3 regions of the Enterococcus sp. AAFC-DPL-5182 genome follow, and region 3 is predicted to be linked to each of the others. Evidence: riboswitches for the same ligand, from Rfam matches in the RefSeq annotation. Region 3 holds a riboswitch; each other region holds the start of a gene.

Region 1 (4,228 bases), 710 kb from region 3:
ATTGGATGCAGTCAAAAAATCACCTGTTTTAATGATCGATGACCTTGGTGCAGAATCAATGACTTCTTGGATTCGAGATGACGTGCTAAGCGTTATTTTACAATATCGAATGCAAGAACAATTAGTGACATTTTTTTCTTCAAACCTTGATTTAAAAGACCTAGAAAAACATTTATCTGTGACGCAACGTGGTGAACAAGAGCCGTTGAAGGCCCGTCGAATCATGGAACGTATTCGTTATTTAGCGCAAGAGATAACAATGTCAGGTAATGATCGTAGAAATGGTTGAGGTGCTTTTGCGCCCGCTGATATAAGGCAGGGATGTGACTCTTAGAGTTTCCTCCCTGCTTTTTTTCTTTTTTAAGGGGAGGATGGTAATGGACTGAAAGTAGTAGCATATCTTATAATAAAGTATCAGTATTGGAGGAGATCCTTATGAAGAAAAGAGTACTAACAATACTAACAATTTTAACGTTGGTTTCTTTAGGTGCATGTGCAAAAAATAAGCAAAATTCGCCAAAGGGAAGTGAAGAGACAGCTATGAGTAGTAAGCAAAATAAAGCTACGGATGAAACATCAAATGACAATGAACAAGCAAAATCAATATTTACAGCAGTTTTAGGTGAGGACGCAAAAGAAAATGAAACTGTAGACCACTCGACCCGTCTAGTTTTAAAGGAAGTTGAGGCAATCGAAGATCCTAAAAAAATTATTGGTATGATGAAAAATGATGGTGTTATTCTGAATGTATCAAAAGATCAATTCGCGGATGGAATCACAAGCAATGAGTTGAAAAAAGGAGATAAAATTCAATTTACATTAGTTGGATTACCTGCAATGACGATGTCGATCCCACCTCAAGTAGCTGGAAATGCAGTCATCAAAGTTGAAAAAATTTAACAAGTATAAGTTGACCGACGTTCTCTTTTGTAACGTCGGTAGTTTGTTTTTTTATTCTTAAATTAGAAATATTTTTTTGAAATAAATAAAAAAATGTTGACAGTTGTTTTATAAGGATGGTATAGTGTCACCTGTAAGATAATTAAATAGATTTGTTAGGTGAGGCTCCTATACAAACACAGGCTACTGCCCAAAAACATCGAGAGATGCCAATGGGTAGAACAGGGATTGTCGATTACAAGGCTTTTCATAAGGTAGCTAAAAGCTCTGCTTTTTACGTTGTATAGTGCCAAAACTCAACGACTAGATCATGCAGGCTTTTTTTTGTGCGCTTATTTATGACCTTCCGCTGAGTTTTGGCGGAAGGTTTTTTGCTGTGAATCACTACGACTGGCCAAAGGACAGAGTAGATGATGAACAGTACTTGGCGAACGAAGAGAGAGAAGTAACCTTAATACTGAATCACTCCACCACGTTTCAATCTCATCACTGTCAAAGAGTTAGGGCTTAAAGAATTAAAGGCCAGAGCAGATGATGAACAGTACTTAGAGAACGGCGAAAGAGATGTAGTTTTCGTCTCGAAAAAAGTTTCCACCTAACCTCAAATCTAAGAAAGGGGCAAACCTATGAATTTTTAATCAATATTATCGCAAGTATTTTTGCAGGAATGATCATCGGTGCAGAAAGGCAATGGCGAAAAAAATTAGCTGGGATGAGAACGATGACCTTAGTCACATTTGGTGCTTGCCAATTTGTTTCATTGTCTACTTTGATCCAAGACGATAGTAGTCCGACTCGAATAGCAGCCCAAGTAGTCAGTGGAATTGGATTTCTTGCTGGAGGAGTGATTTTAAGAGAAGGATTTAGTGTGACTGGTATCAATACAGCAGCAACCTTATGGTGTTCAGCAGCTGTTGGCAGCATGATTGGAGCTGGATTTGTGATTGAAGGAGTTATTTGTGCAGTTGCTCTAATGCTAGTCAATATTTTGCTAAGAAATTTATCTTTCAAAATAGATGACTATACCGTGCAAAAAGAAGAGGAACAAACAGAATCGATCCATTATCTTTCTGTTATTGCAAGCAATACTAGTGAGGTCATGCTTAGAACAGAGATTATTCAGTTGTTAGATAAATATTGTTTAACCTTCACTAAGTTCTCATGTACTGATCTAGCAGGAAAAAAAATACGACTATTTTTGGAAATCGAAGCAATAAGAAATGGGACACTTGCGGTAAATGCGATCACTTCAGAATTATCTCAGTTTTCAGAAGTTATTGAAATCAATCAACTAAACAATTAAAAGAACGGAGGAATCAACATGGTAAAACAGTGATGGTGAAAATCGTAAATTGGAACAGTGAAGAATATTGGGCAGGAATAGACTTAAGAAACAAGTTGCTAAAAACAAGTGCTGGTAAAGAATGGATCAAGGATCTACCTTTAAATGAAGAAAAGGATACCCATGTAGCAGCGATGATCGATGGGATTGTTGTAGGAACCTTACTTCTTTCAAAAAAGAGCCAAACAATAGCACAAATCAAACAAGTGGCCATCAACGAAGACTATCAAGGATTCGGCATTGGAAAAAAATTACTTCAATTTGCTGAAAAAATTGCAGAACTTATGGCTTTTCAAACTGTAGTTTTAACTGGTCGTAAGCAAGCTTGGGGTTTTTATGATCATTTTGGCTATCAAAGTGTGGGGCATGCCTATTCAGATGGACAAGTGACTTTGAAAAAATTTAAAAAAAGAATTTATACTAAAAAAAGAATTGGAACACTTGGAATTATCAAACATATAACGCTAAAGGAGATGGAAACAAATGGATGACAGTAGTCAGATGATCAAGGACTTATGCAAAAAGAAACCTGTTGTTAAAAACATGAGGATACTATTGTCTATTTGTTTCTAGTAGAGTTAAGTAGTTTCCTCCGATGACAACACCTCTTTTTCCATTAGTCCGTTCCTTAAAAAAATACAAAATCAGTAAAATTGAATTAGTGGTTGTTTATTGCCAGTTGTTCATTATTTTATTGATCAGAGCTTTAGAAAGAAGGAGAAACAAATGGAGAAAAGAGTATTAGTAACGAAAAAGAGTAATCAATCTTATGAGTATTTTGCAAGAAACTCAATAGAAAATATCATAACGTATTTCAAGTCTTCAAAAGGAGGCCTCACCCATCAACAAGCTGTTCTATCTAGAGAAGAATATGGGGAAAATATTATTACACATGGAAAGAAAACACCATTGTTTCTTGAAGTGATCAAAGCGTACTTTACCCCTTTTACGATTGTATTACTTACATTAGCGATCATTTCATTTATTACTGATTATGTGATTGCAGCACCTGCTGATCGTGATCTTGTCGGTGTTTTGATCATTTTAGCAATGGTCTTGATCAGTGGAACAATGACCTTGATTCAATCGGTTAAATCAAATCAAGCGGCAGAAAAATTGAATAATTTGGTAAAGGTTACTGCAACTGTTGTTCGTAGGAAGAAGACAGTTGAGCTTCCGATAGAAGAAATTGTTTGCGGTGATATCGTAAAATTATCTGCTGGGGATATGATTCCGGCGGATATACGACTAACGAAAACTAAAGATTTATTTGTTTCTCAATCTGCCATGACGGGTGAGAGTTATCCAGTAGAAAAAAGAGCAGACTATAAATTAAAGGTAAACAATGTTGAAACAGAGTATGAAAATATCGTATTTATGGGTAGCAATGTCATTAGTGGTAGCGCGGAAGGAATCGTAGTCTCAGTGGGAGATGGTACGCTTTTCGGTAAAGTAGCGCAAGATGTTTCTGACAAAAATCCTCAAACAAATTTTGAAGTGGGGATTAGCAAAACGTCATGGTTATTGATTCGGTTTATGTTAGTGATGGCACCTGCAGTATTTTTGATCAATGGTTTAACAAAAGGCGATTGGTTTGAAGCTTTTCTTTTTGGTTTATCAGTTGCAGTTGGTTTAACGCCGGAAATGTTGCCAATGATCGTCACGACCAATCTTGTAAAAGGTGCTTCAAGTATGGCGAAAAAAGGAACTATCATAAAGAATTTAAATGCGATTCAAAATTTCGGTGCGATCGATATTTTATGTACCGATAAGACTGGGACACTTACCCAAGACAAAATTATCCTAGAATATCATTTAGACTGTGATGGGAAAGAAGATAGTCGTGTATTACGTCATGCTTTTTTCAATAGTTATTATCAAACAGGACTTAAAAATTTAATGGACGTTGCCATCATTGATGCAGCAAAATCAGAACTGTCGATTGATCCTTCTGAGTATCGTAAAGTAGACGAAATTCCCTTTGAT
Region 2 (4,228 bases), 1.4 Mb from region 3:
CACTGACTTGAACCTGTTGCTAAAATCAATTTATCAAATGACATAAAAAAGTCTTCATCCTGTTTTTCATATTTGATGATATGCTGTTTTGAGTCCATGCCAACTACTTTTGCACTCATCAGCAAAGTAATCTCGTTGTCGATCAATTGTTGTTCCGAAATAAACTGAGCCGTTTCGATCGGATCGATCCTCTCATTAAAATAAAGATTGATACCTCCCGATAAGTAGCCGATGGTTTGTTGTTTCTCGATTAAATGGATTTCAGCTGTGGGATATTTTTTTCTGATCGCTAAAGCAGCTGATACTCCAGCAAATGAAGCACCGATGATTACGACTTTCACAGTAAAACCTTCTTTCTAAGTAAACCGTTTTCCTAAAGAATAGCATACCCCTGCTCTTAACGCATAGAAATAAGCTGATATATTTCATATCAAAAAAAATCTGTCTGCTCAGTATAAAAAGAGCAGACAGATCACGTTCACTTGTATGATTCCATTTTACTTATCTTTCATAAAATCTTGAATTGCTTGAGCATTTTTTTGTTCATCAAGTTCGATCACGCTTCCTGATTCCGTATAATCATTAAAATTCCATGATCCTTCTACTGGAACTGAAAGTGATTTTAAGGGCTTCACTTTTCCAGAAAGAAAATCCTTCGCCAAATCGATCAATAAACTTGTTGGTACATTTGTATCGATTTTGCCGACCATTTTCCCAGCAACTTGAGGAAGTTCCCAGACTGGAATCAAATCTTTAGATTGCTCAACTAGCGCATCCATCACTTGCTGCTGGCGTCTGATTCGACCAAAATCGCCTTCTTCATCCATTCTAAAACGAGCATACTGCAATAAACTATTCCCATGCAAGGTTTGCTTTCCTTTCAGAATATCCACACCATCTAAGTTAATATCTTTTTCAGCATCGATCGTTACCCCTTTTGGATAAAGTTCATCAATGATGTCACTAAATTCTTTAAAGTCCATGACAACATAATAATTGATCGGTAAATCAAAGTTGGTTTTCAAGACATCTTTTGTCATTTGTGCGCCGCCATATGCATAGGCTGCATTTATTTTATCTTGCCCGCCATCAGGGAACGTTACATAGCTATCCCTCATGATTGAAATCAATTTAGGCTGTTTGGTTTTCCCATCATAGTGAGCGACCATCAACGTATCTGAGCGTCCTTGGTCTTCATCATCATCTCTAGAATCATTCCCAACGACCATGACCGTTAGCTCTTTGTCACTCGTTTGTTCATCACCCGTAAAATTTTGGTTCTTATTAGGAAGTTTTGATTCACTCTCCTCTTTGGCTGTTTGGAAGGAAATCGCCGCATAACAGCCTGCGCTTACAATCACCAGCAGAATTGATAACAGGGTAATAATCATTATTTTTACAGATTTTTTCATTGTTTATTCCTTTCTACAGCTCTATTCATTTCTTGGATAAAAGAAAAATCCCCGCACCAAGAAAACTCAGCGAAGGGATTAGATTACAAAGTTTAAATACATGACATTCGCCACTTACTTATAACTTACCATGATCTTCTCTTCGTTGAGTTTTAGCACTATATAACGTAAAAAGCATTGCTTTTAGCTACTTTGGAAAACGCCTTAATTCGACGAATTCTGTCCTACCCGTGCCTGTCTTTCGACATTTCTGAGCAGTAGCCTATGTTTATATAGGAGCCTCACCTAACAAGTATTTAATTCATTTTAAACTATAAGCGTATCGTATCACAAAGTCAAATTAAATTTTATATAAGAGACTCACTTTTACAACTATGTTATTTAATTGAAAGTACATTACATCTAAAGCTACATTAGATACCCAACATAATAAACAAATATTCCAAACTAAAAAATCTTTACATTTTCTTAAATAATAGCTATTTTCTATCAAATCGTAACTTTCCATAGACAGACAAGGGTTTATCTGTTTCAATGTTTAAAGAACCTAACATTGGGAGGATAAATATGGAAAATTTTTTAGAGAAACAACAAGAATTCTTTTTCAGCTTTTTAACAGATAGTATCGATAATTTTCTATTAGATCATTCTGATGATACCTTTTATGTATTTGCTTTAGACTGCACTATTTATGAAGAAGGTGAAATCAACCTTTACTTTAATACCGTAGACCTTTGGCAAGAAACAACCGATTATTATACAAGTAAAGGTCATACTTCATCACAGTTAGAAGAAATGAAATATAATGCTCGTGACTGGGATGAAAATCAACGTTTTGCCACTCTTCATCTATTTGACGATTGGGTGGAAGACGAACAAGATATCGAAACAGTTCTTGACTGGCTTTGTAAGCAAATAGTGCTCTTAACGGATAGTGAATCATTCGAGCGTATTCCTAAAACAGAAGATTTCAAGGTATTGGTTTACGATCATGGTGAAAATCCATCTGACTCACAAGAAAGATTTGAAAAAATCGGAATGTCTGAACTTTTTCAAATAGAATAATAAAAAAGCCTAACTTTTGGGTCTCACAACAGATTGCAAAAGCAGGCTTTTCTATTTTCTTGAAGTTTGTCTTCACCAGCTAAAAAGAAAATGCTAACTCTTCCAAATTAAAAAGTGTTACCAGAATTTCATTTACTTTCTCTGCTAATTTTTTCTCATCTCTGATCTGATCATTTGTTTCGATCTTTGTTGCCTCATTTGAATAAGTCAGAAAATCATATTCTTCTTTAAGTGTGATTTGATAATCAGCTTTTTTATATAATGTATAATCATCAATCTCATCCATTTGATATTCGCGTTTGTAACCATTTTTTAACACAATCGCATTTAGCAACGTGTTGACCGTCAAAGCTTCTAAGAGAACTGTTTCTTCATCTAATTTCAATGTATAATTTTCATCTTCAATAATGCCGCAAGCATTACAGCCTCCATCTAATAAGTTGACCGTTCTAGTGATTATCGCTTTTTTCATCTGTACAACTCCTTCCTTCTATTTCTAAACACATTATATCAAAATCAAAACGCTAATGAGACACTATTTTTCCTAAAAAAAATCATTACACACAAATAAGGCTTTTTTTAAATAAAATAAATAGTAAATGACGATAATAACAAATATATTTTAAACATTATGAGAAATTACTCATATATATTTACTTTATATTTACTTTAGATAATAATATAGACAAGCTACTGTTCATAAAACAGTAGCAAAAAAGAGGAGGTATTTTTTATGAAATTTTTTAAAGGTATGATGGTTGCAGGTTTAGCAATCAGTTTATGTTCTGCTAGTTTAGCAACAGTATCAAGCTCAGCAGATGCTGCAACAGTGGTGGAGTCAAATTACAATAAGACAGTTACTTTATTTAATAAAGCGGACATCTTAGCGTACACAGGTTTATCATTAACTAGTTCAAATGTATCATCTGTTTATAATGAATTAGTTAAAGCAAGTACATGGGAAGCTGCAGGTTATAGTTCATCACAAGCAGCTGTGATTGCAAGAGATTTTGGTAGAAACTATTACAAATCAGTAAACCTATTGCAAAAAATGACTTATCAAAATGATTTACATCTTAAAGTTATTTTAATCACTAAAGGCTATGTAAAAGCAGAATTTGGTTTACAATCATACTATGTTCCAGAAGCGCCAGTTACTCCAGAAAAACCTGAAGAACCTGAAGTTCCTGAAACTCCTGAAGTACCAGAAACGCCCGTTACTCCTGAAAAACCAGAAACACCTGCTGAACAATCTGATTTGAAAAAATTAGAAATTCAAATTAAGTATACTACTGGACAACAAATTCAATTACAATATCAAGTGAATTCTAACGGCACGATCAAAGCTCAATACCAAGATAAATCAAACAAAGTTCAACTACAAGGTAGTGCAGCTGAAGAAAAAATCGAAGGAATCATCGCTGGCTTAGACTTGAAAAATGGTAGTGAAAAAGAAATTACTTCACACATTTTAAACAAATTGGGTCGTGGTTCAAGCTACAAACAATTCCAATATCAAGCTCAATTTAACGACAATAAACAAGTTAAATTTAAACTTAAATAAGCAATAGAATAATCAATCATCAAAATTAAAAGACCTCTTTTCTATGTTGTAGAAAAGAGGTCTTTTAGTCACTTAATCTGTTTCTTTTTCCGCCACAAAATGTATGACTGAATCAATACTAGTAAAACCAATAAAATAATTAGTAAAATCAACCAAAACGGTACTTTACTTTCCACCTTAGGTCCCT
Region 3 (4,228 bases):
GTTCTTTCACATCATCTCGTTCCACTAATCTTTCATGTAATGTATTTAAATAATCGATCGCTTTCTCTGATACTATTTTAGCTTCAATACTAGGCAAAAGCACTGTTAATGTTTCTGCAATATCCCCAATCAACTCTCGTTCGGGCTGGAAGTATTGGTCGATTTCAGCTGGAGTATCATCGATCACGATGATTTTTGCCTCTCCTTCAGCATTCCAATTTCTAGCCTCATACTCAATTGGATCATATCCCACAGCAATGACTAAGTCACTACGTTTTAACAACATGTCACCTGGTTGGTTACGGAATAATCCGATTCGTCCAAAGAAATGGTCCTCTAATTCTCTAGAAATCACCCCCGCTGCTTGAAACGTTTCAACAACTGGGATTTTGGTCTTCTCAACGATTGCACGGATCGCTTTAGCTTCTTTATCTGTAGAGGCTCTCATCCCAATAAGCAATACAGGCAACTCTGCTGCTTGAATTAATTTTGAAAGATATTGAATATCCTCTGATGAAGCTGAACCAATTTTTGGATCACTCAAAGGTTTGATGCCTACGGATTTTACTGCGCCATCGACAACATCTTGAGGAATACTGATAAAACTAGCTCCTTTTTTCGAAGACTTTGCCAATCGGTAAGCATTTGCTAGAACTTCCGAAATAGTCTCTGGATCTTGAATTTCCGCACTGTACTTAGTGATCGGTTCAAATAAAGCAGCATTATTCATACTTTGATGCGTTAATTTTAGTAAATCTCTACGTTTCACTTGACCGCCTATTGCCAATACCGGATCACCTTCTGCCGTAGCCGTAACTAATCCAGTTGCTAAATTACTTGCACCTGGACCACTTGTCGCAACTACTACTCCTGGATTTCCAGTCAATCGTCCCACCGCTGCCGCCATAAAGGCAGCATTTTGCTCATGACGCGTTACTATCAATTCAGGTCCATCATCGACTAAAGCATCAAACAAACCGTCAATTTTTGCTCCTGGAATCCCAAATACATAATCGACACGATGATTTTTTAAACTTTCTACAATCACTTCAGCACCATTTCTACTTTTTCCCACCATCTGTTACACTACCTTTCAAATAATGTTACATAATTTCAAAATCACTTATACAAAAGGGTGAATATTAAAAAAAAATACAAAATCGTTCATCACAATAGTACAGTTAATCAACCTGTATCACTTCGTTATTATAGCATGCGATCTTTTATTTGTTTAATGATTTGTTTGCTAAAACAAAACTGTAATCAATTTTTTATATTCCTTGTTTACTTATTCTCCATATCAATATAAGTTTAAGAAAAAATAAAGAAAATATTTAGGCTAAACGTATAAATGGACGAGTTTTCCAACGCTTGTTTCCCTACTAGTTCAACGATAGATCAAAAATCGTTACTCTATCCAGGACTAGACTTATTATGAAAAACTTAATACTTATCTAGTTGACTTTACTAGTGATATTCACTATATTTAGAGCGATCTGAATAACTTGTTAGGTGAGGCTCCTATGGAAACACAGGCTACTGCTCAAAAATGTCGAAAGACAGTAATGGGTAGGACAGGAATTGTCGAATTAAGGCTTTTCACAAAGTAGCTAAAAGCTCTGCTTTTTACGTTTCATAGTGCTAAAACTCAACGATGAGAATGATGAAAAGCTCTATTTGTGCTGAAATCAATCCCCCTTCGCTGAGTTATTCTAAGCGGAGGTTTTTTGTTTTGATAAATAATGTTGACAGAATTCTTAATTTTTTGGAGGTGGATATACAAATCGAAGAAGAAAATGTCTCTTCATAATGACATGGTATAGAGATTCTTCTTTTATTTCGAATTTACTGTGATTCATTATTTTTAGTAAATAGACTTTTTTATCCCCCATCTAAATCAATTCCTAAAGCCAAACTTTATTTGATGATCAATTAAAATGATTAGCGAGGAATAAAAAATGAAAACAGGAATGAAATTTTTAATTTGTATGATTCTTTTTGTTCTCTTGATTTTTACAGGAATCGGGAGTTACACGGCAATCAATTTTCATAACGGGAAAAAAATAGCTCAATCTCAAGTGAACAAGAGCAAAAATACTAATTTTTCTGGTGATCAACAGACAAATATGAAAGAAATCACGATTATGTTAATTGGTGATGATGGTCGTGAAGATGATGAAGATGGCGGACGCGCAGATACTTTGATGGTCGCCCACTATAATAGTGAAACTAAACAACCAAAATTAGTCTCAATCATGAGAGATTCTTATGTATCAATACCTGGTCATGGATTAGAAAAAATCAATGCAGCTTATGCCTATGGTGGAGCAGAATTAACTAGAAAAGTCCTTAATGACTCTTTTGGATTACCAATCAATTATTATATTTCAGCTGATTTTAATAATTTTATTCGGTTGATCAATGAGCTTTATCCAAAAGGGATTGAGATCGATGCGGAAAAAGATATCAATTTAGACAATGTCGACATCAAAAAAGGCAAACAAACCATGGATGGTAATACATTGTTACAGTATGCTCGTTTTAGAATGGACGAAGAAGGTGACTTTGGTCGTGTAAGAAGACAACAACAGGTCATGGACGCCCTGGCAAAACAATCTAAAGATGCCGTTTCCTTCTTACAACTTCCAAAAATTGCTGGTGAAGCTGTCGGTTACTTAGATACAAATATTCCTACTGACCTTCTAGTAGACTTGGCAAAAGATTTTCTAACAGGGAACGTAAAAAGTCTTGAAACATTATCTGTACCAGTTAAAGGGAGCTGGTCATTTAACGATTACACTGATGCAGGCAGTGTATTAGAAATAGACGAGAAACAAAACCAAGAAGCCATTCATAGCTTCTTGAGTGATGGAGCTGCAAAATGAAACAAATGAAGAGATTCTCAAAGATGCATTATTTAGACTTTTATATTCTGATCCCTTATTTTATCTTATGCGTCATTGGCATTCTAATGGTCTATAGTTCAAGTTCTTATCAACTATTAGATAGTGATCTTGGAACTTCTAGTAAAGCAATCAAGCAAACCATGTATTTTCTTTTTAGTATCGTTTGTATGAGTTTTGTTTATCGAATTAACTTGGCGGTTCTTCGTAAACCTAAAATGATGTATTTTATTTTGACCATGACCTTCCTATCCATTATCGCTTTACCGTTTATAGGGACCAGTGTTGGCGGCGCCAAGCGTTGGATAAACTTGGGGGTGCTTTTGTTTCAACCATCTGAGTTAGTTCCTTTAGTAATCGTTCTTTATTTGGCTTCCAATTTAGCTAAAACGGACACACTTGTCCCATTTAGATTCAAGGATCATAAACGCTCACTGCTAGTCGCTATTTTCTTTATGTTTTTTGTGGCTTTGCAGCCGAATATCGCTGGAGCATCAATGATTTTCATTCTTGTTTTAGTCTTGTTTTTATCTAGTGGACTTTCTCCTTGGTTTATGTCGATAGCTTTAATTGGTTTTGTTGCGATAAAACGGTTAGGAACAGTTCTTTTATTGTCGATTCCAACAAATTGGATGCCACAAAAATTCGGGTATTTAGTGACACGTTTTGAAGTGATGCAAAACCCTTTTATCGATCCAACTGGTAAAGGATTTCAAACGTCAAATGCCTACTATGCTATGCATAATGGCGGTTTTTGGGGATTAGGATTAGGCAATAGTATTCAGAAAAAAGGCTTCCTTCCAGCTCCTGATACAGATTTTATTTTTGCTATTTGTATCGAAGAGTTGGGCTTGATTTTTTCTTTAGGGATTTTATTTTTAGTATTTTTTATGGTTGCTCACTTATTCTTACTTGCAATAAGATCAAAAAATCTTTATTACTCTTATCTTTATATTGGTTGCGGAATGTTGCTTTTACTTCAAGTCGCTGTAAATGTAGGTAGTTTGTTAGGTTTTATTCCAATGACTGGATTGACCTTCCCCTTCATCAGTTATGGTGGATCTAGCTTACTGATACTGAGTATTACGCTTGGCATCGCTTTGAATGCCCGCGCTACAGAGATTAGAGAAACCACTAGGCAACAGGGAGGTATGGCATGAGAAAAATGTTAAATACCAAAAACGAACCAGTGAATTACGCCCTTCTCTTGCCTGTCTTTCTTTTGATATTAGTCGGTTTCATTGCTCAGTACGGTGCATTCCATGCAGACCCTTCTGTTGAATCAGTTGCACCTTTATTGAGGAAACAACTTTTATGGACTATTT

The links. A riboswitch is a leader RNA that binds a small molecule or an ion and turns the genes downstream of it on or off. The one in region 3 is predicted to bind magnesium.
Region 1: linked by a shared signal. The riboswitch ahead of AC4BB7_RS07430 (MgtC/SapB family protein) and the one ahead of AC4BB7_RS10845 (LCP family protein) in region 3 are both predicted to bind magnesium.
Region 2: linked by a shared signal. The riboswitch ahead of AC4BB7_RS04435 (LCP family protein) and the one ahead of AC4BB7_RS10845 (LCP family protein) in region 3 are both predicted to bind magnesium.

The regions. Positions count from the first base shown of each region.
Region 1 is NZ_CM177101.1:1,616,393-1,620,620, forward strand. Features, by position in the region: gene dnaI (primosomal protein DnaI) at 1-289, shown strand, start outside; gene AC4BB7_RS07425 (hypothetical protein) at 436-900, shown strand; M-box (ykoK) riboswitch at 1,045-1,215, shown strand; gene AC4BB7_RS07430 (MgtC/SapB family protein) at 1,556-2,203, shown strand; gene AC4BB7_RS07435 (GNAT family N-acetyltransferase) at 2,236-2,733, shown strand; gene mgtA (magnesium-translocating P-type ATPase) at 2,969-4,228, shown strand, end outside.
Region 2 is NZ_CM177101.1:956,424-960,651, reverse strand. Features, by position in the region: gene AC4BB7_RS04440 (FAD-dependent oxidoreductase) at 1-341, opposite strand, end outside; gene AC4BB7_RS04435 (LCP family protein) at 498-1,412, opposite strand; M-box (ykoK) riboswitch at 1,544-1,712, opposite strand; gene AC4BB7_RS04430 (hypothetical protein) at 1,980-2,477, shown strand; gene AC4BB7_RS04425 (DUF4809 family protein) at 2,557-2,949, opposite strand; gene AC4BB7_RS04420 (YusW family protein) at 3,211-4,041, shown strand; gene AC4BB7_RS04415 (WxLIP family cell surface protein) at 4,110-4,228, opposite strand, start outside.
Region 3 is NZ_CM177101.1:2,325,266-2,329,493, forward strand. Features, by position in the region: gene alsS (acetolactate synthase AlsS) at 1-1,078, opposite strand, end outside; M-box (ykoK) riboswitch at 1,498-1,667, shown strand; gene AC4BB7_RS10845 (LCP family protein) at 1,959-2,885, shown strand; gene AC4BB7_RS10850 (FtsW/RodA/SpoVE family cell cycle protein) at 2,882-4,063, shown strand; gene AC4BB7_RS10855 (FtsW/RodA/SpoVE family cell cycle protein) at 4,060-4,228, shown strand, end outside.